Linked DNA regions of Sulfuricurvum kujiense DSM 16994. The protein of the gene in region 2 interacts with the protein of the main gene of each other region in a pairwise test. Links are inferred from orthologs where the notes say so. Each region holds a gene or a part of one and is shown on either strand. Other genes may lie near its edges. The genes, in order: gyrA and gyrB.

Region 1 (15,128 bases), 2.1 Mb from region 2 along the record:
GTTGACCACTTGATCTACCATCTCGTCATCCACAACCATCTCCATTTTAATTTTAGGAAGAAAGTCAACTACATATTCCGCACCGCGGTACAATTCACTATGTCCCTTTTGGCGGCCATACCCTTTTACTTCGCTTACCGTCATACCGGTAATGCCGATTTCTGCCAATGCGTCTTTTACATCTTCTAATTTAAAAGGTTTGATAACCGCTTCGATTTTTTTCATTAATATTAAACTCCGTAACACTATTTTTTTAATGTTTGTGATAATTGTAACCTTATTTAATTAATTAAGCAAATTAAAGGTGAAAAAACAGATTTTAAGAATTTAAGGCTCGTTCGGATATAATCAGCAACCTTATCTTCACTTTTGGGGACGAAATGAACGATCTGCTTGACAATAGCGAAATAAATGACATAAATATTGAAGACACTCTTAAGAGCAGTTATCTCGACTACTCAATGAGCGTCATTATCGGACGGGCACTTCCGGATGTGCGTGACGGTCTCAAACCGGTTCACCGCCGTATCCTCTATGCAATGGACAAGCTGAGTCTATCTGCCGGCGCAAAATATAAAAAATCGGCACGTATCGTCGGGGATGTTATCGGTCAATACCATCCGCACGGGGATACATCTGTTTATGATGCGCTTGTTCGTATGGCACAACCGTTTGCTATGCGCGCACCGCTCGTCGACGGTCAAGGGAACTTTGGTTCGGTTGACGGCGACAATGCGGCAGCTATGCGTTATACCGAAGCACGTATGACACGATATGCCGGTGAACTTCTCAAAGATTTGGAAAAAGACACCGTCGATATGGTCGACAACTATGACGGCACGACTCAGGAACCTGAAGTCCTTCCTACCCGCGTTCCAAATCTTCTCATTAACGGTTCATCCGGTATCGCCGTCGGTATGGCGACGAACATCCCTCCGCACAACCCGAATGAAGTTCTCAGCGCACTTGTCCATCTTGTCGACAATCCGAATGCCTCACTCCATGACATCATGCAGTTTATCAAAGCGCCGGACTTCCCTACCGGAGGAACTATTTACGGTAAAAAAGGGATTTTGGATGCCTATGAGACCGGCCGCGGCCGTATCCGTGTCCGGGCCAAAACCCATATCGAGAAAAAATCGAATAAAGACGTTATCGTCATCGATGAGCTCCCGTATCAAGTCAATAAAGCCCGTTTGATCGAAACGATTGCCGATTTGGTCAAAGACAAGTTCATCGAAGGAATCAGCGAGATCCGAGATGAATCCGACCGTGAAGGGATCCGTGTCGTTATCGAACTAAAACGTGACGCGATGAGTGAAATCGTCCTTAACAATCTTTACAAATCGACCAATATGGAGACGACGTTCGGGATCATTATGCTCTCTGTTTTCAACCAGGAACCGCGTGTCTTCACCCTTCTTGAAATGTTGGGGCATTTTATCAACCACCGTAAAACCGTTATTATCCGCCGTACTATTTTTGATCTTGAAAAAGCCAAAGCACGCGCCCATATCTTGGAAGGTTTGAAAAAAGCGCTCGATCATATCGAAGCGATTATCAAACTTATCCGTGCCAGTGCCGACGGTGAGACCGCGAAAAACGGCTTGATCGAAGAATTCGGTTTTTCACCGATTCAAGCCCAAGCCATTTTGGATATGCGTCTCCAACGCCTTACCGGATTGGAACGCGATAAAATCGAAAATGAACTCAAAGAGATTTTGACCCATATCGAATACCTAGAGAGTATCCTCCGAAGCGAAGAGGTTCTCAAAGGGATTATAAAAGAAGAATTCGTTGAACTCGTGGAACAATACAATATTCCTCGCGTCACCGATATCGAAGATAACTATGATGACATCAATATCGAAGATTTGATCCCGAACGAACCGATGGTCGTTACCATCAGCCATCGCGGATACATTAAACGCGTTCCGCTTGCCGCATATGAAAAACAAATCCGAGGCGGAAAAGGGAAAGTTGCCGTAACGACCTACGATGACGACTTTATCGAGAAATTCTATACGTGCAATACCCATGATACCTTGATGTTCGTCACCGATCGCGGACAACTCCACTGGCTCAAAGTGTATAAAATCCCGGAAGGGTCACGTACGGCAAAAGGAAAAGCGGTCGTTAATCTCATCAACCTCGAAGCGGATGAGAAAATCCGGTCGATTATTCCGACAACCGATTTCGATGAGAAAAAATCGCTCGTCTTTTTCACCCAAAACGGTATCGTCAAACGTACCGCTTTGAACGAATTCTCAAATATTCGAAGCAACGGTGTCCGTGCAATCGTTCTGGATGAAGATGATGCACTCATCACGGCGCACATCGCGACCGAAGAGACTAAGTATCTCTTTATCGTGACCAAATTCGCGCAATGTATCAAATTTGAAATAGACAAAACCCGCGATCAGGGACGCAGCACCCGCGGTGTACGCGGTATCAAATTTAAAATCGAAGGCGATGTTGTCGTCGATGCCAATATCATCAAATCCGATGAGGAAGAGATCCTCATGGTCAGTGAAAAAGGGATCGGAAAACGGACTACTGCCGAAGAGTACCGCCTAACAAACCGTGCCGGTTCAGGGGTTATCGCGATGAAACTCAATGCCAAAACCGGAACAACAGTCGTCGGATGTGTTATGGTAGATGAGACAATGGATCTTATGGCTCTGACCAAAGCGGGTAAAATGATCCGTGTCGATATGCAGACGATTGCAAAATCCGGACGCAATACCAGCGGCGTTTACATTGTCAAAGGGGATGATGTCGCCAGTATTTCCCGTTGTCCGAAAAAAGAGGAGGATGATGAAGAAAATGAGGGAAATGAAGGTAGTGAACCTACTACATTAGAGTTGGAATAGTATTTGCTTAAATTGGGTAATTATTCCAAATATACCCGAAGGAATCCGAATGCGAATCTCTGCTCTACTTGCACTGTTTCTCACTATTCCCGCACTTCATGCGGGAATTTTCTCCAGCGATACACCTACTGTAAAATGTGTCTATAGCGGCACAGACGGTCATTGTGTTGAACCCATTTTAAAATCCGGACATGAGCTCGTTGTTACCGTTGTGGGACAAGGTGTCGCACCGTCGGTTACCGCTTCACCGGCTCAAGCCTACGCTTTAGCCAAACGAGCCGCAATGGTAGACGGCTATCGTCTCATCGCAGAGCGGGTCAAAGGGGTTGAAGTTGAAGGACAGGATACCATCAAGAACATGATGCTTACACAATCAACAACCCGTACGTCCGTTGAAGCCCTTGTACGCGGCGCCAATATTATCAACACTACATTTAAAGAGGGACTGTGCGAAGTCGAAATGGAAATTTCCCTTTCCTATTCTCGGGTTTTACCTTAATCTTTACCTTAGCGATCAAAGCCGATGACTACTATATAGGGTATCGGCTTACTGCTAAAAATACTCAAGCCATCAATGAAACCCTCTCCGTATCAAAAGCGATGCAACCGTGCGGCTCTCTTGACAATTCGGCCCTATTAGTTTTAAAACATACTCCGGATGAGACATTGGAAACGGTTTTAAAACGGGAAGAAACCACTTTTTTGGAATTTGCCTCATATCAAGAGCTTCACGTCAAAAGCAATGATCGCTTTAGCGCTTCAAATGTACACTCCCTTAATTCCCTGACACTCCCGACAAAATGCTATGCAGTCGAGTTTAATAATGAGTCTGTTACAATAACCGCAACTAAATAAGGGGTGGTCGTTAATGAAAATTGCAATTGTTGAAGATGATATCAATATGCGTAAATCGCTTGAAATTGCGATGAGCGACTATGAAAAATATGAGATTCATACCTTCAAAAATGCTCGTGACGCACTTAAAAAGCTGGATGATACTTTTGAATTGGTCATCAGTGACATCAATATGCCGGGGATGGACGGAATCGAGTTTGTCAAAACGCTCGGAGGCAAATTTGAAGTGATCATTATCACCGGGAATGCTACCCTCACCCGTGCCATTGAATCGATCCAACTCGGCGTCAAAGATTTCCTTCTCAAACCGTTCGAAATCGAGACACTCGTTACCGCTATCGAGAGAACCGCAACGATCGCAAAAAAATCACAAAAGCCCTCTTCCGCGGAACCTGCACAAACCGAAAATTTCCTAGGCACATCTCCGATACTGGATAAACTGCTAAGCCGTATCGCCAAAGCCGCTATCACGGATGCGAGTATGATGCTTTTAGGGGAAAGCGGTGTCGGTAAAGAGGTATTTGCCCGCCATATTCATGAATGCTCGCATCGCTCCTCAAATCCTTTTATAGCCATCAACATGGCGGCCATCCCCGACAATCTGATCGAGAGCGAACTTTTCGGCTTTGAAAAAGGCTCTTTCACCGATGCTACGGAAGCTAAAACGGGACAATTTGAACTGGCTGAGGGGGGGACGCTCTTTTTGGATGAAATAGCCGAAATGCCATTTAGTCTCCAAGCCAAATTGCTACGTGTGCTTCAAGAACGGGAAGTCCGTCGTTTGGGAGCCTCAAAAAATACCAAAATCGATGTTCGTATCATCTGTGCTACCAACGCCGATCTCCATGAAAAAATCAAAGAGGGGAAATTTCGCGAAGATTTGTATTATCGGCTGAATACCATTCCGTTGAATATCCCGCCGCTTCGGGAGCGCCGGGAAGAGATTCTCTCTATTGCCGAAGCGGCATTAGAGCGCTATTGTTCACAATACGGTTTTGAGCCGAAATCGTTTACCGCATCAGCACGCAATGCCCTTGAAAACTACAACTGGCCCGGCAATATCCGTGAACTGATTTCGGTGGTCGAGCGTTCGGCGATTTTAAGCGACGGCGAAATTATCGATACCGATGACCTCTTTTTGGAAGCACGCGGTCTAGGAAGGATTTAACGCTTCTTTCCTAAAAAAAGATACTGCAAAATTTATCAAAGTTTTAAAAGCCCCTATTTGCTATAATCGCGGAAAAATATTTTCGGGTGATCTGATTTCATCCCTAAGGAAAACTTCCTATGAAACTTTACAATGTAGCCGTCGTCGGTGCCAGCGGTGCTGTCGGAGAAGAAATTTTACGTATTTTCGAAGAGATCGATTTTCCTCTTGCCAAACTTGTTCCCCTTGCGAGTGCCCGCAGTGCCGGCAACACCGTCACATTCAATGACCAAGAGTTGGTTATCAAAGAGTTGACCCCTACCGTATTCGCTGAAGAAGGGATCGAGATTGCCCTCTTCAGTGCCGGCGGAAGCGTATCGGCAGAATTTGCCCCGTATGCGGCAGAGGCGGGAGCCGTTGTAATCGACAATACGAGCCATTTTAGGATGTTCGATGACGTCCCTCTTGTTGTTCCGGAAGTCAATCCTGAAGATATCGCTCAGTGGAAAAAGACGGGGATCATCGCCAATCCGAACTGCTCTACTATCCAAATGGTACAAGCGCTTAAACCGCTTGATGACGCATACGATTTGCAACGAATCGATGTCAGTACCTATCAAGCGACTTCCGGAGCGGGAAAAACGGCTATGGAAGAGTTGGTTGAACAGATGCAGGCTTTCTTTTCATTTAAACTTGATGATATGGAACCGAAAAAATTCCCTCACCGTATCGCTTTGAATGCTATCCCGCAAATCGACTCATTTACGGCTAACGGCTACACCAAAGAAGAGCTGAAAATGGTGAATGAAACTCAAAAAATCATGCACAAAGAGATCGAAGTGAGCGCAACCTGTGTCCGAATCCCGACACTTCGCGGTCATGCCGAAACATTGACCCTGACCTTTGACGGTGCAGTTGATGCAGCCGAAGCGCGTGAACTGCTTCGAAAAGCGCCGAATATCATCGTTTTAGATGAACCGAGCGAGAGTATCTACCCGATGCCGTCTTTGTGTATGGATCAAAACGAAACCTTTGTCGGACGTATCCGTAACGATATCTATCGGGATAATGTTCTTCACATGTGGGTTGTCGCCGATAACCTCCGTGTCGGCGCCGCAACCAATGCGGTACGAATCGCTCAGAAATGGGTAGAGATGCAAGGAGCATAAGATGCATTTCATCGAAGGTTTATTTGAAAAAGGGCTATGGAGCTCACGTTTTATTATTGTCTTAGCCGTTGTATTCGGATTGCTCGGCGCTATTTTGCTCTTTACGATCGCTAGTTTTGATGTATTCCACACGATGCAGTATGTTATCAGTGTCTATGCCACCCACGCTCATCCGGCGCATTTTCATGAGGAAGTCGTCGGAGGTATTATAGGTGCGGTTGATCTCTACCTCATCGGTGTCGTAATGATTATCTTCTCATTCGGCCTCTACGAGCTGTTTATCTCCGATATCGATCCGGCAAAAGACGAACACGGTAAAGAGAACCAGCTTCTTGCCGTCCATTCGCTCGACCAGCTCAAAGACAAGATCTCGAAAGTTATCGTTATGGTACTGGTCGTCGGTTTTTTCCAAAAAGTGGGACATACGGTATTTACCGGAGCTTTGGAGCTGTTGTATCTGGCACTCTCGATCACAGCGGTTGCCGTCGGGCTTTACTTCCTAAGCAAAGTAGGTCATCACGACCACTAAAAAATAATTTTTTATCCTTTTGGCATCCGCTAACGCCGCATGCGGAGGCAGAAGTGCCGGAAGTATGCGAGCACTTTGCCAAAAGGATAGAGTTTCTTTTGCTTCTTTTCTTTACGGACAAAGAAAAGAAAGAGAAGACACACTACAAAGGATTCAATAATGAGTAAAATTTTCGTCGATGCCTGTTTCGGAAAAGAAACCCCTTATACCCCCGTTTGGATGATGCGCCAGGCGGGACGCTATCTTCCGGAGTACATGGAAGTACGCAAACGTGCCGGAAATTTTTTGAACCTTTGCCATGCTCCCGACATGGCAGCGGAAGTGACTATCCAACCTCTTGACATCGTAGGCGTTGATGCGGCAATCCTTTTCAGCGATATTTTGGTTGTCCCGAATGAAATGGGGATGAAACTCGATTTTATCAAAGGAGAAGGTCCTGTTTTCGACAAACCGATCGCCTCTGAAGAAGATTTGAATGAACTGATCGGAGGAGAAGAAGCGGCATCGAAACTGACGTATGTTTACGACACGATTAAACTGCTTCGTAAACAGCTCGATGAACGGGGTGATGATAAAGCCCTCATCGGATTTACCGGAGCACCGTGGACGCTGGCTACCTATATGATCGAAGGCCAAGGGACAAAAACCTACAATATCTGCAAAAAGATGATGTATTCCAATCCTGACCTATTGCATAAAATTCTCCATAAAGTGACTGAAGTGGTCAAACTTTACATGGAAAAGCAGATTCAAGCCGGCATTGATGTCGTTCAAATCTTCGACAGCTGGGCTGCGGCAATCGAACCGAGCCGATACAATGAGTTTTCTTGGAGCTATATGGTCGAAATCGCCGACTATCTAAAAGCCAAATACCCTCATATCCCTATCATCATGTTCCCAAAAGGGATCCCGGCATTCTTGGACCAAGTATACGGAAACTTCGATGTATTCGGCGTCGACTGGAGTACTCCGATGGCTTTGGCCAAAGAAAAGCTCGGTGATCGATACGTGTTGCAGGGGAATATGGAGCCGTGCCGGCTCTACTCGAAAGAACAAACGACCGCTTGTGTCGAAGCGATCCAAAACATCATGGGCGGCAAACGTCATATTTTTAATCTCGGTCACGGAATCCTCCCCGATGTTCCGGTCGAAAATGCACAGCATTTCGTCCGAGAGTGCCAACGTGTGAGCAAAAAAGCTTAATATGTCTACCATCTTCGGACCCGTGCATTCACGCCGTTTCGGTGTTTCGCTCGGGGTCGATCTCTCTTCCTCAGGAAAACAGTGCAATTTTGACTGTCTCTACTGCGAATTAGCTCCCATGCCGGCTATGGCGAATCAGCATACCGTTACCCCTGTCGAAACCGTTATCTCCGATTTAAAAGATGCTCTATCGAAGCACACCGCTATCGATGTCATTACAATCACGGCAAACGGCGAACCGACCATGTATCCGTATTTGGGTGAACTGATCGGACAGATTGATGCAATCAAAGGGAGTATCCAGACGCTCATCCTCTCTAACAGCGCCTGTCTGGGGAATGAGAAAGTCTTTAACACCCTTTTAAAACTCGATCAGGTAAAACTCTCGCTCGATGCCGCGACTCCTGCCGTATTCAAAAAAATCGACCGCCCAGCAGAGGGGATCGAGATCGCTTCCATCATTGAGAACATCTCCCGATTCTCACATCTGTATAAAGGGAAACTGTTTATAGAGATATTGTTTGTCAAAGGCCTCAACGATGCCTTAAGTGAGCTAGAAGCCCTCAACACTGCCCTCCTCGGTATCCGATGTGAGCGGATCGATATCGGGACTATTGACCGCCCACCGGCTTATCCCGTTCAGGGGATGAATTTTGAAGAGCTCTATGCACTCTCACGCCGTTTTGATCCGTCATTGCCTATTCATATCGTATCACGCACTCACCTATCTGCGACACAAAGCACATACAGCGATGACGAAATACTAACGACCTTAAACAAGCGCCCTTTGACGATGGAAGATATCGATGCTCTTTTCGACGAAGAGTCAAAAGAACGTTTCAAAAAGATGCTGAGCCAAGGTAAAATCGGGCAAATTGAGCGTTCAAACATACTATTTTTCATCCCTGTCGAAAATATTAATCGAAAACGCTCTAAATAACCGTTTTTTTATTGACAATTGTGCCTTCATAACGTATAATTACGCCCTCATAAACATTCCGGATTAGCTCAGCGGTAGAGTAGGTGACTGTTAATCACTTGGTCGCTGGTTCGAATCCAGCATTCGGAGCCATTTATGAACCTTTCTTCTTTTACTGTTCCGGATTAGCTCAGCGGTAGAGTAGGTGACTGTTAATCACTTGGTCGCTGGTTCGAATCCAGCATTCGGAGCCACTTTTTATTTACCCCTCGCTCACAAATAATTTTAAATACCCGTTCGTTTCGATCTATTATTGTTTATACCCAAAATACAAGTCGATCGTGAAACGCAGAAGATAGTTGGGCCGGTAATCGTATTGTTCATGATAAGACAAAATCGGTTCTATCTGATAAAACAGATACTCTTTGACTAATTGCTGACGCCATACTGCCCCAAGCGAATAATTATATACCCCTTCTTGCGGATGAAGCCCATTCTCATAGGTATCGGATAAATCTTTTGTACGGCCGTTGGCCGCAACGTAATAGCTGTAGCCGACACCGTTTTTCAGCATATTCATATAAGAGAGCTGGGTCAGGTAATCCATCCCTTTGATACGGTTATTGGTAGATCGTTGAAATAAAATCCGGATCAGCTCTTTATCGGAAAGTTTTCGGTCAAAATACAAATCCGTCCATTCATCAAATTCCGTTTCAACCGCATATTTGAAATTTTGATTTGCTTTGAATAACCATCTTCCCATTAGTATCGGATATTCCAAATGGGTTTTAACATAAGGGTTGTCTATTCCGGAAAGTCCGAGCGATGCATTCGAAAATAAACGTCCGTATAAAGGCAAATAGTATTTTATCCCTATCCCCTCATTCATAGCTGCATGACGTGCATTGGAGACAATCCCCCCCTCCTGAACGTCATCGCCGATAAAAATCTGCAGCTTTTCCTGAGTTTTCGGTAGTTTGATACGGGCACTAATTTTATTGTATAAAGCAGAATCTCCCCGTTTATCAAATATGTATCCCCCCTGCACTTTGACAAAACTTTTGTTTTTAATATCCAAATAGTTTTCATCTTTGAAAAAATCATCGAACCAAGCCGCCGCCTGATAGATTTTAAGATATTTTTCCTGCTTATCGATCTGTCCTGCGAATCGACTCTCCGTATCCAAAGAGCTATTCTGATCTTCTTCAAATCCGCCGGAGAACAGTTGATCCAAATTCGTCGAGAAAATGAGAACTTTACGCGACAAGTAGTCATGCACCTCATCGGTATCGTACGAGCTGTCTTTCTCTAAAGACGTTGCAGTGCTTATTCCACTCTGAGTACCTCTCTCATCCGCAAAGAGAGCCATTTGGGATACAAAGCATATCAAGACTAATTTCAGTACCATAGTTTTATATTCACTCCGCATAGATGATGAGATTAAAGATCGCTAAAATCAACGCTAACCTCATCGATGCTTGTCACAGGGAGCGATGATTTTGCATACTCCATATAAAGATTTGAATCGAAAAAGAACTTGACCATCTCACGATCCAAATCTCCGTCTTTTGCCATAAAATAGAGGATTTTCATCGCAACGGAAATCGGATTTGCTTTTTTATAAGGCCGATCGCTTGCCGTAAGCGCCTCAAAAATATCGGCAATCGCCAATATACGGGCTTCAAAGCTGATTTCATCCCCTTTTAATCCTTGCGGATATCCTTTACCGTTGATCTTCTCATGATGATTTCCGGATATTTGCGGTATCTCTTTGTATTTTTTCGGAAAAGGGAGCTTGTTAAGAATGTCAACACTAATTTTTGCATGAAGATTGATAATGTCGCGTTCTTCATTGGTAAGGGTTCCTTTTTGAACACTGAGGTTATACGCTTCCTCTTCCTCCAAAATTGCATAGTTTACACCTTCTATAACCCACGACTCTTTGGCAATGGACTGAATCTTCTGTACCGTCTCGTTGCTGGTAAATTCTTCACCTTTATTACTGTTTTTAATGATTTCAAAATAGCTATCAAGGATTGCAAATTTCTCTTCCATTGTTTTTTCCAACTGATTGCATCTTCCCTTGTCATCGTCTCCGAACAAGGCAATTTTTTCTTTTAAAAATTCAATCTGCAACGCTTGTTTGATAATCGTAATACGTTTTTCAACAAGGGAAATCCGATCAAAAATCATCTCCAGTTTGGTTGCTTTGTCTACAACGTATTCCGGCGTGGCAAGTTTTCCGATATCATGCATCAATGCCGCAAAATTGATCTGCTTTATCTCTTCGGGGGTAAAGGACTTATCGTGATAAACCGTTTTATCCCGATCGATCGCCTCGGCTAACATAACGCTGAGTTTGACCATTCTACGAATATGGCCTGCCGTGTAGGGCGATTTTTTGCTGATCGCGAAAATAATACTTTTCAAAAATGCTTCCAAAAGGTTTTCCAAACCTTGAATCAGCGTTTTATTGGTAATCGCTATCGCTGCTTGCGAGGCGAATGAAAGGGTAATTTCAGCATCTTCACCGTCAAAAACCGCCGTCTCCTGCGTCTGATAATCTCGTTTATTGAGCAGCTGCAATACTCCGATAATTTGTTGTTCATGGTCTTTTAAAGGGATAACCAACATTGATTTTGAACGGTAACCCGTCCCTGCGTCAAATTTTTTGGTCCCCTCAAATGAAAAGCCCTCCGCTTCATAAACATCGGGAATATTGATAATTTGTGCCGTAAGCGCACACATGACGGCGACCATCTTCATATTTAAAGAACCGTTTTCCAGATACATGGGAAGAGGATCCCACGTCATCTCTCCGGCAGTTCCCCCCATTTTGATCCCCAACGAATCGTTCTGAACTACTTTGAACCGTAAATGGTGATCGTCGACCAGATACAATGTTCCTCCGTCAGCATTGGTGAGCGCCTTGGCTTCGGTCACAATCATCTCTAAGAGGGTATCCAATTCCTCTTCACTCGATAATGCAGTGCCGATTTTAAGCAATTTGTGAATCCGCTCATCCTGAGTATGACCGGGAAGTGCCAGTTTTTTTAATTCGCCGGTTGCAAGGTCGATTGCTTCGCCGTCTTGCAGTATCTTCTCTTCCGATATACCGATATTTTCAAGCTCCGACAACGTTTCTACATAGTAAAACGGTTTAATGTGATTAATATAAAGATTCACCTCTTGACGCTCTAATAGCTGTAACTCCTCTTGTAAAACACGAGGGGTCATATGCTTGCTCTCTTCCGCTATTTTGCTAAGACGGTTTGGAAATGAAACATCTAGGATTGCCGATTTTATACTCTTATTTGTATTGATAAGTTCCCATAATGCCTTATTTTTATAGGTATCTCCGGAAAAAAGAACAGCGCTGCCCGATTGTTCAATAATATAGCCGCAACACGCAACGGCATGATTTGAGGGGATGGGAGTAAGGACGATATCGTCCTCCATCATGTAGCGTTGATTATAATTAATCTCAACATATTCTAAAGATGGCTGATGGGTTCCGACAAGATTTATTTTCGTAAAATCGGGCCAAATCGTATCGTTAAAAAAATGTTCTTTGAGCGATGCTATGGTTTCGGGAAGCCCATAAAGAGTTAACGGTTTGTTTCTGTGAACCAATACGTTGTCCAGCAAAAACGCGCTGTCTATAATGTGGTCAAGATGCGAATGGGTGAAAAAGATAGCATTGATTTTTACCACCGCATCCGCACCCAGAGAATGCATGATATTGCCTGCGTCAATCAGTGTATGGTCATTGACCTGAATGCATGTCGTAAACCCCTCATCCGATCGGCTTCCATTGGTTCCGAGGATTTTTATTAAACTCATACTTATCCTTTGGTGGTGTGAACAAAAACGCCGTTAAACGATTCGGGCGGATTTTGGATGTAATGTTCGCACCGATCAATATAGATCTTATAAATCGATCGGTTGGTTTTATTCTCCCAACTCTCTACTTCTTTAAATAGTGCAAGTGCTTCCGCAAATAATCCTGTTTTATACAATTCGATAGCTTCATGATACCGTTTCAATTCTTGATCCAACTCCTCTTTACTCACCGGATAAAGAGTATGTTTCATACGACGATCAAAATCGTGAATCTGCCAAATCTCTACCGGCTCGCTTTTTCCTTTGACGGTTACCAAATCCAAAAAGCGGAAAATGTACTCCCCTTTGAGCGCTTGCTTCGTAAATCCCGAGATATTGAGCCTGGAGTTATAATATTTGCATAACGATTCCAAGCGTGAACCCAAATTGATCGTGTCTCCGATGACCGTATAATCGCTTCTTCCCCGTGTACCCATCTCTCCGACAATCGCAGTACCGGTATTTACCCCGATCCCTATATCCACAATGGGAAGACCTTTTTTATCAGACATCTCCGCTACTTTGGCAAAATCGGGATTTTTTTTCAAAGCACTGTTGAGCTTGTCCAATCCGTGCAACTGTTCCAATGCCGCGCCAACCGCTTTATCCGCATGATTCTCGATCGCCAGCGGCGCATTCCAATACGCCATAATCGCATCTCCGATGAACTTATCGACGGTTCCGCCGCTTTTAATGATTATCTCGGTCATAGGTTCCATATAAGCGTTCATAAAACGGATCAGCCCTTTCGGGTTTCCCAATACTTCGGATATATTGGTAAAATTTCGCATATCGGAGAAGAAAATAGTTATCTCCCTCTCTGTTCCCGCCAATATGTCTTCCGTCGTCGACGAGAGAATATCATTCATAACCGCAGGGCTCACTTTTCGGGCAAACTTGCCTTTGATCATCTCTTTTTGCTTGTTCTCTAAAAAATAATTAATGACCTGTCCGGCAAGGAAAAGTGCAATCATCGCCAACAGAGGAATAAGGGTATTCAGTACGATCCCCTCTCTCATCATCAAATAATAGTGCCCTCCGATTATTCCCGCATTCAATGCAATAAATGCGGCAAACGAGGCCATGGCGCCGGGTAACAGCAAAATTGCGAAAATCAAAAACGGCACCACCAGAATCGTAACGATATCGACGCCGACAGCCCAGATCGGCTGGGCGATAAACGTTTGATTGATAATATTGTCCATCACATTCGCATGGACTTCAACCCCGGGATAGGCACTGTCAAACGGCGTACTTCTCAGATCCAGCAGCCCTGCGGCCGACGTTCCCAGCAGTACTATTTTCCCCTCTATCAAAGAGGGGTCGATCTTTTTGTTATAAACGTCGGCGGCAGAGATATAACGGTAACTTTTTGCGCTTCCCCGGTAGTTCACCATCATCCGAGCGTAAAAATCGGTCGGTATCACACGATCGCCTACCATAATTCTATTCACCCCGCGGTCATCGTATTCCAGAGTTATTTTACGCTCGTTCAGCATAATGCGGATCATTTCAAGGCTCAGCGACGGATAGATAATTCCGCCGTATTCCATCACTAACGGGACACTGCGGACCACACCGTCCTTATCGGGGAGAGTATTAAAATAGCCGCTGGAATAGGCATTATCCTGAATCAGAGGAATATTGAGAACCGCTCGGTAAGGCTTAATCAAAAAAGAGCTTGCAGGTTTGTTTTTTTCGATGATAACCGCGTTCGTTGTCGGAGTATTTTCAGGTGCGACTCCATCATTGCTAAGCGCAAAAACATACCCGACAATCGCAGGGGTCTGTGCGATGGTTTCCCCCAGCATCCTGTCATAATCGGCAACATTGGTATCGGCGATTCCCAATTTTCGAAATACCGCTTTGGGAGAGCTGTTATCGGGTTCGGCAAATACAACATCAATTCCTATGATAGCAGCCCCGTACCCTTTCAGATTTTCCAGAAGATGTGCTACTTTATCACGGCTCCACGGCCATTGCCCGAGTTCTTTGAGACTTTTCTCATCGATATCGACAATAACGATATTTTGATCTCCTTGTATCTCCCCTCTCAATAGAAACATAGCGTCATTTATTTTATGTTCAAACGGCATAAATACAGACGGATATTTGAGGTAACCCACCAAAGCAACCGCAGCAATTCCTAAAGTCATCCAAAGATGAAAAAGGATTTTTTTCATTTTAGAAACTTAATACGGCACTTAGCTGCGCAGTTATTTTGTCATACGTATACGGTGCCTGATTTGAATGATTTTGGATATATCCCACTATGGCATTGACCGACAAATCATTTTGAAGCTGCTTGCTCAACCTCACCTCATAATTCTCCCGAGTATCATGACGGCGATTTTCGAAAAGGATGTCTTTATCCTCATAAGAGGTGGAACTGTACGTATACGCCAATGACGTTCGGATCTGATTTGAAAACGCTTTAAAAATTTCCGCACCATAGCTGTATCCCCGGCTCGATACGTCGCTCCGGTCGCTGAAAAGTTCATTGTTTATCGTATAGGAACCGTTTACAGAGACGACGATCGGGTCTTCCCCG
Region 2 (15,014 bases):
TTATCGACGATATCCAGTTTTTAAGTAATAAAAACCAAATACAGGAAGAGTTTTTCCATACGTTTGATGCCCTTCGAAACGAAAACAAGCAGATCATTATTACTTCCGATAAACCTCCTAAAAAAATCGGAGGTCTAGAAGAGCGCTTGAAAAGCCGTTTTGAATCGGGTCTCGTAGCCGATATCCAGCCTCCTGAACTCGAAACCAAAATCGAGATCATCAAGAAAAAATGTGAAATCAACCGTGTTAAACTCGATCGCGAAGTTATTAATTATGTTGCAACCATTATTGAAAACAATACCCGCGAAATCGAAGGAATCCTCTCAAAACTCAATGCCTATTCACAATTGATGGGTGTCGATATCACGATCGAATTTGCGCGTAATGTCCTTAAAGAGCAGATGGCTGAAAAACGGAGCAATATCACCACCGATCTCATTATGGATACCGTTGCCAAAGAGCTTAATATCAAACCGAGTGAAATACGCTCCAAAAGCCGTAATAGCAATATCGTATATGCACGCCGAATCGCTATTTATCTCTCCCGTACCCTTACTCCGAATTCTATGCCTCAATTGGCTCAGTATTTCGGAATGAAAGATCATACGGCCGTCAGCCATACCATGAAAAAAATTCAGGAACTGATGAAAAACGACGAAGATTTCCGCGTTAAAATAGAAGAACTTTCCAATAAAGTTTCTGTTGCCACTCCGGAATAACGTTTTGTGTTTGTAAAGGCTATTTAAAAAAGATATAATTCGTACACAAGTGAATAGATGTGAATGAAAGAAAATAGGTTCATCACATCGCAAAAGCAGGAGAGATGGGTGTTTTGAGGGTGTTTTCACCCATTCACACCCCCTTATTACTAACTACTACAATTAATGCTTATATATAATAAAAGGAGTCTTTTATGAAAATTACCGTTGACAAGTCGGTTTTGGAAAATATCCTTCTGCATCTACAACCTTTTTTAGAAAAAAAAGATACATCGCAAATCACATCCCATATTCTCCTTTCGACAGACGGAAGAACTCTCTATGCCAAAGCGACCGATTATGAAATCGGACTCATCATTCAGACAAATTCCGTTAATGTTGAAGAACCCGGCTCATTAACAGCAAACGGAAAAAAACTTCTCGATATTATCCGCATTTTAAAAGATGAAGAAATTGAGCTGACTCTGGATAAAGATACCCTTCATATTAGACAAAAACGCTCAAACTTCAAACTCCCTACCTATAAAAGCTCAGAATTTCCTGCTTTCCCGACTACAGACGGAAAACCTAATATCGCGATTAATTCTCATCTCTTAATTGAATCATTGAAAAAAATCACCCCTGCTGCCGATACCAATAACCCGAAATTCGAACTTAACGGTGCATTGATCGATATTAAAAATAATCAAATCAATTTTGTTTCTACCGATACACGTCGTCTTGCACTCGTTCATATTGACAGCCAAAACGACCATGAACTTTCAATCATTGTCCCTAAAAAAGCGATTATTGAAATTCAAAAACTTTTTGCCGACAACATTGAAATCTTTTACGACAATACCCATCTCGTTATCAAATCGGAAGATTCTCTTTTTTATACCAAACTGATTAACGGAAAATTTCCCGATTACAGCCGAATCATCCCTAAAGAAGCCCAACGGACGATTGTTCTGCCGAAAAGCGTTATTGTCACCGCTATCAAACAGATTACGACTATTTCCAATGATTTGAAATTAACATTCCAAAGCGATTCAATACTGTTTGAAAGTTTGAGCGATGATAACATCGAAGCAAAAACGACCGTTGAAATAGAAAACGGATTTGAATCTCCGTTTATTTTGGCTATCAACAGCCGCTATATTTTGGATTTTTTATCCCAAGTCAATGCTACAGAATTCACTCTCGAAGCCAATGAATCAAATCAACCGTTTGTTTTAAAAGATCAAAATTTTAAAACCATCGTTATGCCGATCGTTATCTAAATTTAACGCAAAGGAATTCATCCCTTTCAAGGAAACATCGCTATGCGAGCGGTATCCTTGTTTTGGCTACGCTAACGCTGAGTTCCACCCAAAGGGCACTTCGTCTTCAGCAGAGAGCTCGTATACAGTAAACCGCACTCGCTTCTATTTTCACAAACTTTCTATAAAACCTATTTTTTAGTTTAACTACGGTAAAATAAAGCCATTTAACACGCTTAAAAGCTGGAGCAACTATGGAAAATTACGGTGCTAGTAACATTAAAGTCCTAAAAGGTCTTGAAGCCGTTCGAAAACGACCGGGTATGTATATCGGTGATACCGGTCATCGCGGACTTCATCACTTGATCTACGAAGTCGTTGACAACTCAATCGATGAAGCGATGGCGGGACATTGTGATACGATCACGGTAACATTGACCAAAAACGGTACCGCAATAGTAAGCGATAACGGTCGGGGTATTCCGACCGACATGCATCCGACAGAGGGAATTTCTGCGGCAACGGTTGTTTTGACCGTATTGCACGCAGGGGGAAAATTCGACAAAGATACTTATAAAGTCTCGGGCGGTTTGCACGGGGTAGGGGTATCGGTTGTTAATGCCCTCAGTAGTGATCTCAAAATGACAATCCACCGTGAAGGTCAATCGTTTGAGCAAAACTTTAAATGCGGTATTCCTCAAGAGCCTTTGGCCATAACAGGCACAACACGTAAACGTGGAACAACCATTGAGTTTTTCCCGGATCCTTCGATCTTTACCGAAACGATTATTTTTGATTATGACTATTTGGCTAAACGTTTCCGTGAACTCGCTTACCTGAATCCTCGAATCACCATTATTTTCAAAGACGAACGTAACGGCGCGAGCAATACTTACCATTTCGAAGGGGGTATCAGCCAATTCGTTACCGATGTGAACAAAAAAACGGTTGTGGCTTCACCGTTTGCGTTCAGTGAAAAAATCGAAGATATCGAGATGGATATCGCAATTATGTATAACGACAGTTATGACGACAAAACGTTTACGTTCGTTAATAACATCAATACACCTAACGGCGGAACTCACGAAGCGGGTTTCCGTGCGGGTCTTACCCGTGTTATCTCAAACTACAACAAACAAAACGGTAATGCCAAAGAAAAAGATGTCCCTCTGACCGGCGAAGATGTATCCGAAGGGCTTATCTGTGTTGTTTCCGTACGGGTACCGGAGCCTCAGTTTGAAGGACAAACAAAAGGGAAACTCGGAAATACCTATGTTCGACCGTTGGTTCAAAAAGTCACGTATGAAAAACTGACCAAATATTTTGAAGAGAATCCGCTTCAAGCCAAAGCAATCGTCCAAAAAGCGTTAATGGCGGCACGAGGACGTGAAGCGGCGAAAAAAGCGCGTGAATTGACCCGCCGCAAAGATGCAATGACGGTCGGAACATTACCGGGTAAATTGGCTGACTGCCAAAGCAAAGATCCGGCAATCAGCGAATTGTATCTGGTGGAAGGGGACTCAGCGGGCGGTTCGGCGAAACAGGGACGTGATCGTGTCTTCCAAGCGATTTTGCCGCTCAAAGGTAAAATTTTGAACGTTGAAAAAGCGCGATTGGACAAAATTCTAAAATCCGAAGAGATCACCAATATGATCACCGCTTTGGGCTGCGGAATCGGTGAAGAGTTCAATGAAGAGAAACTTCGCTACCATAAAATCATCATCATGACCGATGCCGACGTCGACGGAAGCCATATCCAAACGCTGTTATTGACCTTCTTTTTCCGATATCTTCCGAAAATTGTCGAAAATGGATACCTCTATTTGGCACAACCGCCGTTGTATCGATACAAAAAAGGGAAAAAAGAGATCTATTTTAAAGATGACCGTGTTATGAACGCTTTCTTGATCGAGAACGGTATTGAAGCGTTAGAAGCGGAAAATCTGAATGTCGGTGTAAATGATCTCGTCTCATTTTTCAAAATGGTTGATCACTATCGCAGTACCCTTGATGCATTGGAACGCCGTTATGCTCTTGTGGAACTTATCCGTTATTTCATTGAAAATCCGGATTTGATCTCATTGCCGCTTACAGAGATGTATACCAAAGTTGAAGCTTTCTTGACAGCTCAGGGGAATAATATCCTTAGTAAAAGCGTGAGCGATGAAGATATGCATCTATTTGTACAAACCAAAGAGGGATTGGAAGAGCTTCACATCAATGATGAGCTTTTTGCTTCTCCGCATTTTGCCGAAGCAAACTATATTTTCCAAAAAATTCAGGATTGGAATCTTCCTCTGGAAGGTGATTTGCTCGAATTACTCACCCAAATTACCGATTATGCGAAAAAGGGTTCTTACATCCAGCGTTACAAAGGTCTCGGTGAGATGAATCCTGAACAGCTTTGGGAAACAACGATGACACCGGAGAACCGCGTATTGCTCCGTATCACGATCGAAGATGCGGAAACCGCAGGCGAATCGTTTAATCTCTTTATGGGTGATGATGTTGAACCGAGACGTAATTACATCGAAACACACGCCAAAGATGTTAAGCATCTGGATATCTAATTTTTAATGACCTACACCGAACAAAAAGAGAGAGAGCACCGCTTTGCCTTGGCATTGCGGATGGGATTGCCTATCTTTTTTTTGAGTTCGGTTACCCTTTTTGCCCTTTTCTCCCAAACCTATACTTCTCTCGCTTCTTTAATCGTGTTGTCCATATCGCTGCTCGGGATCATGATCTATTTTATTTTTTACCTCATTTATCAAAGTGCCCATGAGACGATTACCGATCCGACGACTTATGCATTTACCTCAGAATATTTTTTTAAATTAGGCTCAAAAGCGCTCCTCAAAAATACGCAAACCGTCATGATGATCAGCGTTGAGAATTTATGGTCTATCAATGAGCGCTACGGTATTAAAAACGGGGATAAAGCGCTCCAAAATACCGTAAAAAAGCTGGATCGGTTTTTCCGAGACAAAGGGTATGACAAACTTCCGATAGGGCGTTATAAAGGGGGTGACTTTTTAGCCTTTTTGCCGGGAGAAAAAGAGCAGTATAGAGTATTGATCGAGCTGTTTTTGTCCAAATACGAAAATCACATCGATAATGAGATTGAAATAAGAGTCGGGATCGTAATGGTAGATTCGCGCCTCTCGAATAATATGGAACTTTTGACAAGCCGTTTGTATGAACTTCATAACGATCGGTTAACAGCAGAAAAAGAGGAATTTTATTCAATCAACGAACTCGAACATGAAATACTTGAGGCATTGGAACATAAACGCATTTCGATCGGATTTTGGCCGGTATGCTGCGATGATGACATGTTTGACACGTCGGTGAAATTAATTGATTCCGAGGGGAGGCTGATTCATCAAAGCCGTTATATTCCCGTACTCAACCGACTCAATAAGATGCGTTTTCTGGAGAGTGACGTACTTGAAAAAATAGGGGCATTATGCAATGAGAAAAATCAAAATATAGTGTTAACTATCTCTCCCGTTACATTGCGGAATCCCCATTTTTTCGAGCATGCTCTCACTTTATTCGAACGTTATCCGAAAGCGCGGAATAAAATAACATTGTTGTTTGAAGAGAGGGAGTATTGTCATCAGCTAGAACGTTTTTCACAGCAAATAGCCCATTATCGCAAAGCCGGATATAAAATCGCTCTGGATCGTTTGGGCGGCTATCAGACAACCCTTTTATATCTCAAAGAGCTTGAGATAGATATTGTCCGTTTCGATTCTCTTTACAGCCGAAACATAAAAAAAGCGGGGTATCAGAATATTATTCAGGGGCTGAATCTCAGTGCCCATCTGTGCGGTGCGAAAACATGGATGTCGATGATTGAAGACTCAAATAGCGACCAGCTTTGCCAATCGCTTAAAATTAATTATCGGCAGGGAAATTATCTGGGTAAAATTTTAACACTGGACGACATTACTAAAAAGGAAACAAATATATGAAATACGGCGAGCAGATAGTCGAAAATTTCGATGTAGAAAAAGATTTTGAGATTTGGCCTAACCAGCATGAGCGCGATTATGTCATAAAAGTAACGTTACCCGAATTTACCTGTCTTTGTCCGCGCAGCGGATATCCCGATTTTGCAACGATTTATGTCGAATATACTCCGGATAAATGGGTTGCTGAACTCAAAGCTATCAAACTGTACATTAATTCGTTCAGAAACCGCCATATTTCGCACGAAAACAGTGCAAACGAGATTTACAGCGTCTTTGAACAGAAAATCGCTCCTAAGCGCTTAAAAGTGGTTGCAGACTATTATCCGCGCGGAAATGTTCATACGGTCGTGGAAATCGATAGTGAAAAGATGGTAAAAGAGAAGTAATTCGAAAGAAGAAGAATGCATATAAAGGGAAAAACCCTTTATATCAACCGAATTTACCGGTGATATATTCTTGGGTAAGTTTCTCTTTCGGGGTGACAAACAGCTCTTCGGTGTGTCCTAATTCAATCAATTCTCCCAGATACATAAATCCTGTATAGTCGCTGACACGTGCCGCCTGCTGCATATTGTGGGTAACGATGATGATCGAAACGCGTTCTTTCAACTCAATAACAAGTTTTTCGATCCCCTGTGTCGAAATAGGATCAAGTGCCGAGGTCGGTTCGTCGAATAACAAAACTTCCGGCTCAACCGCGATGGCGCGGGCGATACATAAACGCTGCTGTTGTCCTCCTGAGAGGCCGTTTGCATCGTTTTTGAGGCGGTCGCTGACCTCTTTCCATAATGCGGCGTCCTGAAGCGCTTTTTCGACACGTCCTTCAAGCTCCGTTTTGTTTTTAATACCTTGCAAACGCATTCCGTAAGCGACATTGTCAAAAATAGACATCGGAAATGCGGTCGGTTTTTGGAAAATCATCCCGATTTTAGTCCGCAAAAAGATAAGATCTTCTTTCGGATTCAAAATATTGCGCCCTTCAAATTCGATTTCTCCGTTGTAGGTATTGCCGGGATAAAGATCATGCATTCGGTTAAAAGCGCGCAATAGAGTCGTTTTACCACAGCCGGACGGTCCGATAAGTGCTGTAACGGCATTTTTGGCAATCGGCATCGAAACTTTTTTCAGGCTAGGTGATGACGCACCTTTATAGGTAAATTCAAAATTACGCACATGAAGTGCACACTCTTCTTTGATATCGATAATGCTTGCCATGGATTATTTCCTTTTTCCCATTAATAAAATAAGTCGTCCCATAATATTGAGACCTAATATAAACATCGAGAGGATAAAGGCAGCTGCCCATCCGAGTTGCTGCCAGTCATCATAAGGACTGATCGCATAGTTAAACATTGTTACCGTCAGAGAAGGCATCGCTTCATTCAAATCGGTTGTGAAAAAGTTGTCGTTAAACGAGGTAAACAGCAACGGTGCCGTTTCACCGCCGACACGGGCGATACCGAGGAGTACACCGGTCAAAATACCCGCTTTAGCTCCGCGATATACGACATCGATTATCACTTTATACTTTGGTGCTCCGAGGGCAAATGCCGCTTCACGAAGGGTCCCGGGTACAAGTTGAAGCATATCATCGGTCGTGCGCAAAATAACCGGAATCATAATAATGGCCAGAGCGATAGCTCCGGCCCAAGCGCTGAAATGGCCCATAGGCATAACGACGACGGCATAGACAAACGCCCCGATAACGATTGAGGGGGCCGACATCATGATATCGGAGATGTCACGGATAGTGTGGGCCAATTTTGAATTTTTGCCGTATTCGCTCAAATAGGTTCCCGCCATGATACCGAGCGGAACACCGATAAGGGTTGCCAAACCGACAAGGATAAGCTGTCCGATCAGAGCGTGTCTGAGACCGCTTTCAGCATATCCCGGAGGCGAACCTTCATAAATAAAGATATTCCAGTTCAGGGCATTAACCCCTTTCATAACCAAAACTCCGAGAATCCAGAACAAAAAGGCAAGGGCAATAATAGCACTTAGTGTCGAGAAAGTTAACGCTATACGGTTGATAATGATCCGTTTTTGTGTAGATGTCATTGTCCTTTCCTCACTTTACGCAAAAAATAAAATTTTGCGATGGCAATAACGACAAAGCTCATAATGAGCAATGTCAATGCTAATCCGAATAGGCTAGAGAAATAAAGGGAACTGTCGGCTTCGGTAAACTCATTGGCAAGGGTAACCGGAATCGAAGTCGTCGGATCCATAATTGAGCTCGGGGTGTGATGGACATTCCCCATAACGAACGTAACCGCCATTGTCTCACCGATCGCTCGGCCGAGTGCCAGGATAAGAGAACCGATAATACCTGCTTTTGCGTAAGGGATGATGACGTCTTTAATGACATCCCATTGTGTCCCGCCGAGTGCATAAGCGGATTCTTTGAGAATATCGGGTGTCGTATTCATCGCATCGCGGGTAACGGCAGCCATAAACGGAAGAATCATAATGGCCAAAACAATTCCCGCTGCAAGCAGACCAATCCCCATTCCGCCGAAAATATCGCGTAAGATAGGGACGAAGAAAAACAATCCCCACATCCCGTAAATGACCGAGGGGATAGCGGCAAGGAGCTCAACGCTTACGCCGAAGAATCCTTTGATTTTGTCATGGGCGATTTCGCTCAGAAAGATGGCGACGCCGATCGCAACCGGGATAGCCAAAAGCATTGCCAAAAAAGTAGAAGCGACCGAGCCGAATATAGCCGCATAGGCACCGAATTTATCGAGATTCGGCGCCCATTCGTCTTTGGTGATGAAATCAAAGCCGAAGGTCTGCATCGCTTCGGTGGAGTGATTAAAGAGGACCACAAATATCCATGCGACGATGAATAAAATCAGCAGTGCGCTGGTGCGGGTCATGTTTAAGAAGATTTTATCAATCATGCCTTGCCTTACCTTAAAATAATTTGGCAATTTTATTACATGATCATTACAACACTGTTACCAAAACCTCTTTTATTACGACAAAGGAATAAAATCCCTTTGTCTACGCATGAGGCTATGACGTTAAAGCTTGCCTCTTTCGAGGTAGATATTAAGCCATTCCAGTGCTTGATCCCGGGTGAAAAACAGTTGATTAAGTTGGGCGTCGTAGGCATCATTCAGGATCGATTTAAAGGCTTCGGAAGGAGGCATTCCCAACGCGATCAGATCGCGTCCCATCAATAGTGGAACGGGCGGTTCAACTAAAACACCTAATGCTGAAGCTCTCTCATAGAGCCACTCGCCCGCTTCAAAATGTTCAGGGATATTTCCGACGAAGGCTCTTCCGAAAAAATCGGCTTTTGCAACCAAAATCAGATCACGGATACAGACGTATGTACTCAGACGGAGAATGTCGCTGTCGAGGGCATTTGAGCGATACAGTTTTCGCGGCCATCCGTGATAACGGATAAGGGGTAAAATACGGCTGATGAGTGTTTTGTCTTCGGTTACCCGTTCCAGCCAGTCTTGGGCCATTTCAGCTCCGATTTCGGCATGTTTCGGGGCATTGAGAATACCATCGGCGTAAAGAGTCGTATCGGGCTTGCCGATATCGTGCAATAACACGGCTAACATCAATATGATATCATCTCTCCACTCTCCGCAACGCAGAGATGCCATCGAATCCAGCGCCATCAGGGTATGGACCCAAACGGAACCTTCGGGATGGGAATCTTTTTCCTGGGGAGTTTCTTCTAGCCTGTCAAGAGGGGTAAAAAAACCAAGGGCTCCCATATCACGTAATAATGCCATCCCGATTGAGGGGCGGTTACTTTGGAGGAGAAGCTTTTTAAACTCTTCAAAAATACGTTCTTTCGGAAGTTCATTAAGCGCTCCGTTTGCAATCATTTGGCGGCACAGCGCTAACAAGTTTTTATCGCATGTTAGCTCAAAACGGGCGGTAAACTGTACGGCCCGCAGTACTCGCAGAGGGTCGTCTATAAACGTTTCGGGATCAACGCATCTGAGCCGTTTGGCTTTTAAATCTTCAACTCCACCGAACGGGTCGAGAAGGGTTTGGGTAAGCGGGTCGTAACCGATGGCGTTAATCGTAAAATCACGTCGGCGTGCCGCTGCGGAAAAATCGAGATCGCTAAACCATTCCAGCTCAAATCCCTTGTGTCCGAATCCTGATTTGGATTCGGTACGCGGAGGGGAAAAGTCGATGGAGTACCCTTCGTAATTGAGTTTTAGAACGCCGAAGCTTTTTCCGTATAGCCCCAATTTTCCGAAAGGGCGAAGGAGGGCTTCGAGCGTTTCCAGGGAAGTTACTCCGTAAAGCTCGATATCAAGATCGGATGTCGTGTGCCCCGTGAAGAAGTCGCGGACAAATCCGCCGACAAAAATAGGTTTGATCCCGTGATGTGAAAGATGTTCAACCAGTCGTACCAAGGGAGGAAATAAAGGGATCATTTTTTGGAAGGGCCCTTTTTTTCGACGAGATTTGCGAGGGAAAAGCTAAAGGTAGATCCGATTCCGAGTATACTCTCTATCCGAAGTTCGGAATCATGCAGTTTTAAAATATAGCTGACGATGGAGAGTCCAAGCCCCATGGAGTTGTCCCAGCGGTTTTTTTGGACGCGGTAAAATTTTGAAGTAATTTTATCAAGTTCTGATTGAGCGATTCCGATCCCTTTGTCGCTAACGCTCAGGGTATTATCCGTTAGTGTCACCGTTACCTCTTCATCCGAATATTTGAGTGCATTGTCGATGAGATTGGTAATGATTAGTTCAATCATCGTTTTATCGGCAAAAACGGTTTTTGCCGTACCGTGGTAAGTAATGGAGCGTGCCGGATATTTGGCTTGCAGAATAGAGATCGAATCATGACATATGTCGGAAATATTGAATGACGAAGGTTTAATGGAGAGGTCGTTGTTTTCTAGTTTTACGGAAAGTGCCAGACGGTCCAGCATCAAAGTAACGCGTTGGGTATTGGAGAGGATTTTATCCAAAAACTTTTCACGAATTTTGGGATCGATATTCAAATCATCATGGAGTGTTTCGGCATATCCCATAATGGCGGCGATGGGGTTTTTGAATTCATGGCTGATTGCGGAGAGGATATCGTTTTGCTGTTTGTTGATGAGGCGCAGTTTGGCGGTGTGCTTACGCTTTTGTTTGTCACGGTTATGAAGTTTTTTAACCAGATTTTTGAGAAGAATCGAAATTTGCAAAAACTCGCGAAAGTATTCCGGTTTGAGAACCGCCCGGTAGTTTTTGGCAGAAACTTCATCCAAATAACGGGTAATTTGGAGGATATCGTAACGTGCTTTTTTGGAGATGTTGTAAGCGATTAGCAGGGCGATAACGACCAGTATGCCGAAACCTCCGACAAGCTGAATCCATAAGACGTAAAAGTGTTTCATTACCCCTTCGAGACTCATAGCAAGGCGGATGTAAAATGTCCGTTCGGGTGTAACAATTTTATGGGCGACATAGATGAAATCGGTTTTAACTGTTTTTGAATATCGGATAGCCGTTCCGTAAGGCTCCGTCATGGCATGCATTACTTCTACCCGTCCGATATGGTTTTCCATCGTCGTTTTATCGGCATCGCTTTCAGCCATGACATTTCCGTTTTCGTCGATAACGGTAACCCGTAGAAAGGTTTTTCCGGCGGCTTGGGCAACAAAACGGTCAAAATCGTTGGTTGAAGTCAGCAGAGGCTCTAAAAGATTGATATTTTCAATCAGCCGCTCTTCACTGTCATTTATGATCATGGATTTAAGGGTAAAATAGCTGATTAGCGAAGCAACGAACAATGCGGCGACAAAAAGGCCTAAAACATTAAGAAAGAAAAGCTGATGGATCCTTAGCACAGTGTGTAACCGACTCCCCGTACCGTTTTGATATATTCTTTGGACTTATCGGGATCGATTTTTTCTTTGAGGCGGTTAATCGCAACGTTGACGGTGCGGTCTTGATACACTTCGTCACCGCCCCATACGTTTTCGAGAAGATAATCACGCTCAAGAACGACATTTTCATTCACGATAAGAGCATGCAGGAGATCGAATTCGAGTTTGGTGAGTTCTATCGGATTGCTTTCGATAAATACCGTTCTAGCAGCCAGATTGAGCGAGATATCACGGTAGGACAGATTCCCTTCATTCGAAAGCTTTTTAGTACGGCGCAATACCGCTTTAACCCGCAGGATCAACTCTTTCATACTGAAAGGTTTGGCGATGTAATCGTCCCCACCCCGTTCAAATCCCTGTTCGATATCTTCGTCTTTGTTCTTTGCACTCACGAAAATAACCGGCGTCTGCATTCCCCGTTTTCGCAATGACTCGACAAACTCGCTTCCTTCTGCACCCGGAAGATTCCGATCCATAAGGATCAAATCCACATTTTCTTCTTCAAGGGCATTGTTAACGTGTTTGGTATTGAGAAATCCTATGGTTTCAAACCCCTCTTTCGTGAGGTGATATTCCATAAGTTCCAAAATATCCTGTTCGTCTTCGACAATCAGTATCAACGCATTCACGGCTGATTCCTTTTTTTTATTAGTGTAAAACGCCAAAGGAATAAAATCCCTTTGGCTACGCTAGCCGCTAAGGCACTAAAGCTTGCCTCATTCGAGGCAGAAGCGGCTCGCATAAAAAGGTTATGCAAGAAGTCTAATTGTGCAAGTTTAACTCGCCGCCCTTTTGTGCATAGAGCATCAACGAAGCTATATTGACCGTACGATCACCGATTCGCTCTAATTTGCGTAATGTTCCTAACACTCTAACATATTCGACGGCAAGTTCATTCGCGTCGATGATCAGGTTTAGAAGCTCTTTCTCCATTAAAGAAAATAGATCGTCATTTTTGGACTCTTCGACCATCACTTTACGATAGGTATCGTCCGCGTCGCATGAGTCGATGTTATTTAAACATTCTGAAATGTATTGTAACGCATTGATCGTTGTTTTATGCAACTGAACGATCGCATTGGTCAAAACGCTCATGTCGCATCCTCCCATACAGTGGTCATGCAAACGTTTGCTGTATTTTTTGAGTCCGTCGCCGATACGGTCAATTTCATTGGTCATTTTCAAATATGCGACAAGCAATCGTAACTCATCGGCTTCTGGACCGAAAAGGGCGAATGTTTTAATAATTTCGTTATCAATTTTGTTGGCATCCACTTGAATATTTTTAATATAGGTACGTGAGATCTCGTACAGTTCTGCATTGTCGGTTTCAAATGCTTTGAGCGTCTCTTCGCTTGATTGAATAATCTGAGAGAGCATTACGGAGATCATTCCCCGAATTTCATTGAGTTTGTTTTCATAGCGTGGTAGCATTAGCGTGCCTTTGATTAAATGATGGTGCGCGATTATAACAATGATTTATAACCGTGAGATTACAAACATAAATGGACTTTTGTAATCGTTTCGTTACCGGAGGCCTCTACAATACGTCCATCAAAAATTCCAAAAGGATTCCATCATGCTAACAAATGTCATTAAAGGTTTGGTTATCGCTGGCGTAGCGGCAACTTCTATGATCGCAGCAGACAAAATCAACGGTGCAGGTGCTACATTCCCGGCTCCGGTATATTACGATTGGGCGTATAACTATCAAAAAGCGACTAAAACACGTGTTAACTATCAAGCAATCGGATCAGGCGGCGGTATCAAGCAAATCTCTGAGCGTATCGTAGATTTCGGTGCAACAGATGCTCCTTTGACACAAAAAGAACTTGACAAAGCAAAATTGACTCAGTTTCCTGCGGTTATCGGTTCTATCGTTGTAGCACATAACCTTCCGGGTGTAGCGGACGAAAAATTGAAACTTAAAAACTCTGTTGTTGCTGACATTTTCGCCGGTAAAATTACAATGTGGAACGATCCTGCTATCACTGCGGACAATGCGGGTATCAAGCTTCCGGCAGAAAAAATTATCGTTGCTCACCGTTCAGACGGATCAGGAACTACCTATGTTTTTACCGATTTCTTGAGTGATTCGTCACAAAACTGGAAAAGCAAATTCGGTATCGGTAAAGCGATCGGCTGGGCAACCGGTGTCGGCGGAAAAGGGAATGAGGGTGTAACAAACCTTATCAAACAAACTCCGTACTCAATCGGGTATATCGAAAATGCGTATAAAGAGAAAAACAACCTTTCAGCCGCAACTTTGCAAACAGCAAGCGGAAAATGGGTAACTGCTACTAAAGCAAACTTTATGGCAGCGGTTAAACAAGCTTCTTGGAAAAAATCAGAAGGCTTCTACGGATCATTGGTATCTCAAAAAGGCGATACTGCATATCCGATCGTAGCGGCAACGTACATCCTTTTACCGAAAGAGAAAGCGGAAATGAATGACCAAGTTATCAAATTCTTTGACTATGCGTTCAAAAACGGCGACAAAGCGGCTGAAAAATTGGGTTATATCCCATTGCCGGTTGAAACAACCAATCTTGTCCGCGAATATTGGGCAGAAACTAAATAACTTTAACGCAAAGGGAGTTATTCTTCCTTTAGCCGTGTTAGCGCCGGGTTTTACCCAAAGGGCCCTTCTCCTTCGAGGGGAAGCCCAAATCAAAAAATTTCTCTAAAATCGTTTCTGATTTCGATAGCTTTAAGAACATATCGGTGTCTTTAAAGGTGTCTTTTTAGACCCACGTTTCATTCTCCTTCTTCAATACCTTAAGTTTTACTCATCTGTCCTTGCGTATGCGTTCAGATGAGTGTTTTTCATTCATTTTCCTTATCGTAATCATTTTGCAATGTAACATTGGCGTAATCTATTTTTTCTACAATGACACCATTAAAAAACAGGAGTGATTCTTATGAAAAAAGTTGCATTATCTGCCCTTGCTGCGGTAGTGATTAGCGGTGTTGCATCAGCCGATGCATTGACTCTTTACAGTGATCCGAAAACAGGACAGGTTTACACAACTCCTGGTGAAGGGCGTGTTGAAATGGGCGATTTCGTCAGCGCAAAAGAAGTTGACATGCAAATGCGCGATTTGGAATCAAAAGGTTCTGAATACCAAGACAAAATGTCTAAATACGTAAACGTAAAATCTAAAGCTAAAACACTTGAGTTCAGCGGTACTCACTATTTCGGTTT

What was found.
Region 1: the proteins of gyrB (region 2) and gyrA interact in binary tests that used the Escherichia coli proteins (3 or more experiments, as listed by UniProt). The link is inferred for Sulfuricurvum kujiense DSM 16994 from one-to-one orthologs.

The regions. Positions count from the first base shown.
Region 1 is NC_014762.1:2,095,477-2,110,604, forward strand. What follows is about bases 1-3,126. They hold gyrA (DNA gyrase subunit A), read left to right. Parts: upstream 1-380; coding sequence 381-2,873; downstream 2,874-3,126. Other genes in these bases: SULKU_RS10470 (P-II family nitrogen regulator), read right to left, coding at 1-225; SULKU_RS10480 (LPP20 family lipoprotein), read left to right, coding at 2,923-3,126. Outside these bases: more of SULKU_RS10480, read left to right, coding at 3,127-3,372; SULKU_RS10485 (hypothetical protein), read left to right, coding at 3,321-3,728; SULKU_RS10490 (sigma-54-dependent transcriptional regulator), read left to right, coding at 3,742-4,896; SULKU_RS10495 (aspartate-semialdehyde dehydrogenase), read left to right, coding at 5,016-6,044; SULKU_RS10500 (YqhA family protein), read left to right, coding at 6,046-6,573; hemE (uroporphyrinogen decarboxylase), read left to right, coding at 6,733-7,776; SULKU_RS10510 (radical SAM protein), read left to right, coding at 7,778-8,716; SULKU_RS10525 (hypothetical protein), read right to left, coding at 9,006-10,103; SULKU_RS10530 (HD domain-containing phosphohydrolase), read right to left, coding at 10,136-12,538; SULKU_RS10535 (CHASE2 domain-containing protein), read right to left, coding at 12,541-14,760; SULKU_RS10540 (tetratricopeptide repeat protein), read right to left, coding at 14,762-15,128. UniProt on the Escherichia coli protein: A type II topoisomerase that negatively supercoils closed circular double-stranded (ds) DNA in an ATP-dependent manner to maintain chromosomes in an underwound state.
Region 2 is NC_014762.1:680-15,693, forward strand. Bases 1,861-4,872 are described here. They hold gyrB (DNA topoisomerase (ATP-hydrolyzing) subunit B), read left to right. Parts: upstream 1,861-2,214; coding sequence 2,215-4,530; downstream 4,531-4,872. Other genes in these bases: dnaN (DNA polymerase III subunit beta), read left to right, coding at 1,861-1,981; SULKU_RS00020 (EAL domain-containing protein), read left to right, coding at 4,537-4,872. Outside these bases: chromosomal replication initiator protein DnaA, read left to right, coding at 1-719; more of dnaN, read left to right, coding at 914-1,860; more of SULKU_RS00020, read left to right, coding at 4,873-5,940; queF (preQ(1) synthase), read left to right, coding at 5,937-6,326; phosphate ABC transporter ATP-binding protein PstB, read right to left, coding at 6,370-7,155; phosphate ABC transporter permease PstA, read right to left, coding at 7,159-8,001; phosphate ABC transporter permease subunit PstC, read right to left, coding at 7,998-8,849; SULKU_RS00045 (CCA tRNA nucleotidyltransferase), read right to left, coding at 8,973-10,361; SULKU_RS00050 (sensor histidine kinase), read right to left, coding at 10,358-11,770; SULKU_RS00055 (response regulator transcription factor), read right to left, coding at 11,764-12,438; SULKU_RS00060 (phosphate signaling complex PhoU family protein), read right to left, coding at 12,572-13,243; phosphate ABC transporter substrate-binding protein PstS, read left to right, coding at 13,389-14,390; SULKU_RS00070 (hypothetical protein), read left to right, coding at 14,731-15,014. UniProt on the Escherichia coli protein: DNA gyrase negatively supercoils closed circular double-stranded DNA in an ATP-dependent manner to maintain chromosomes in an underwound state.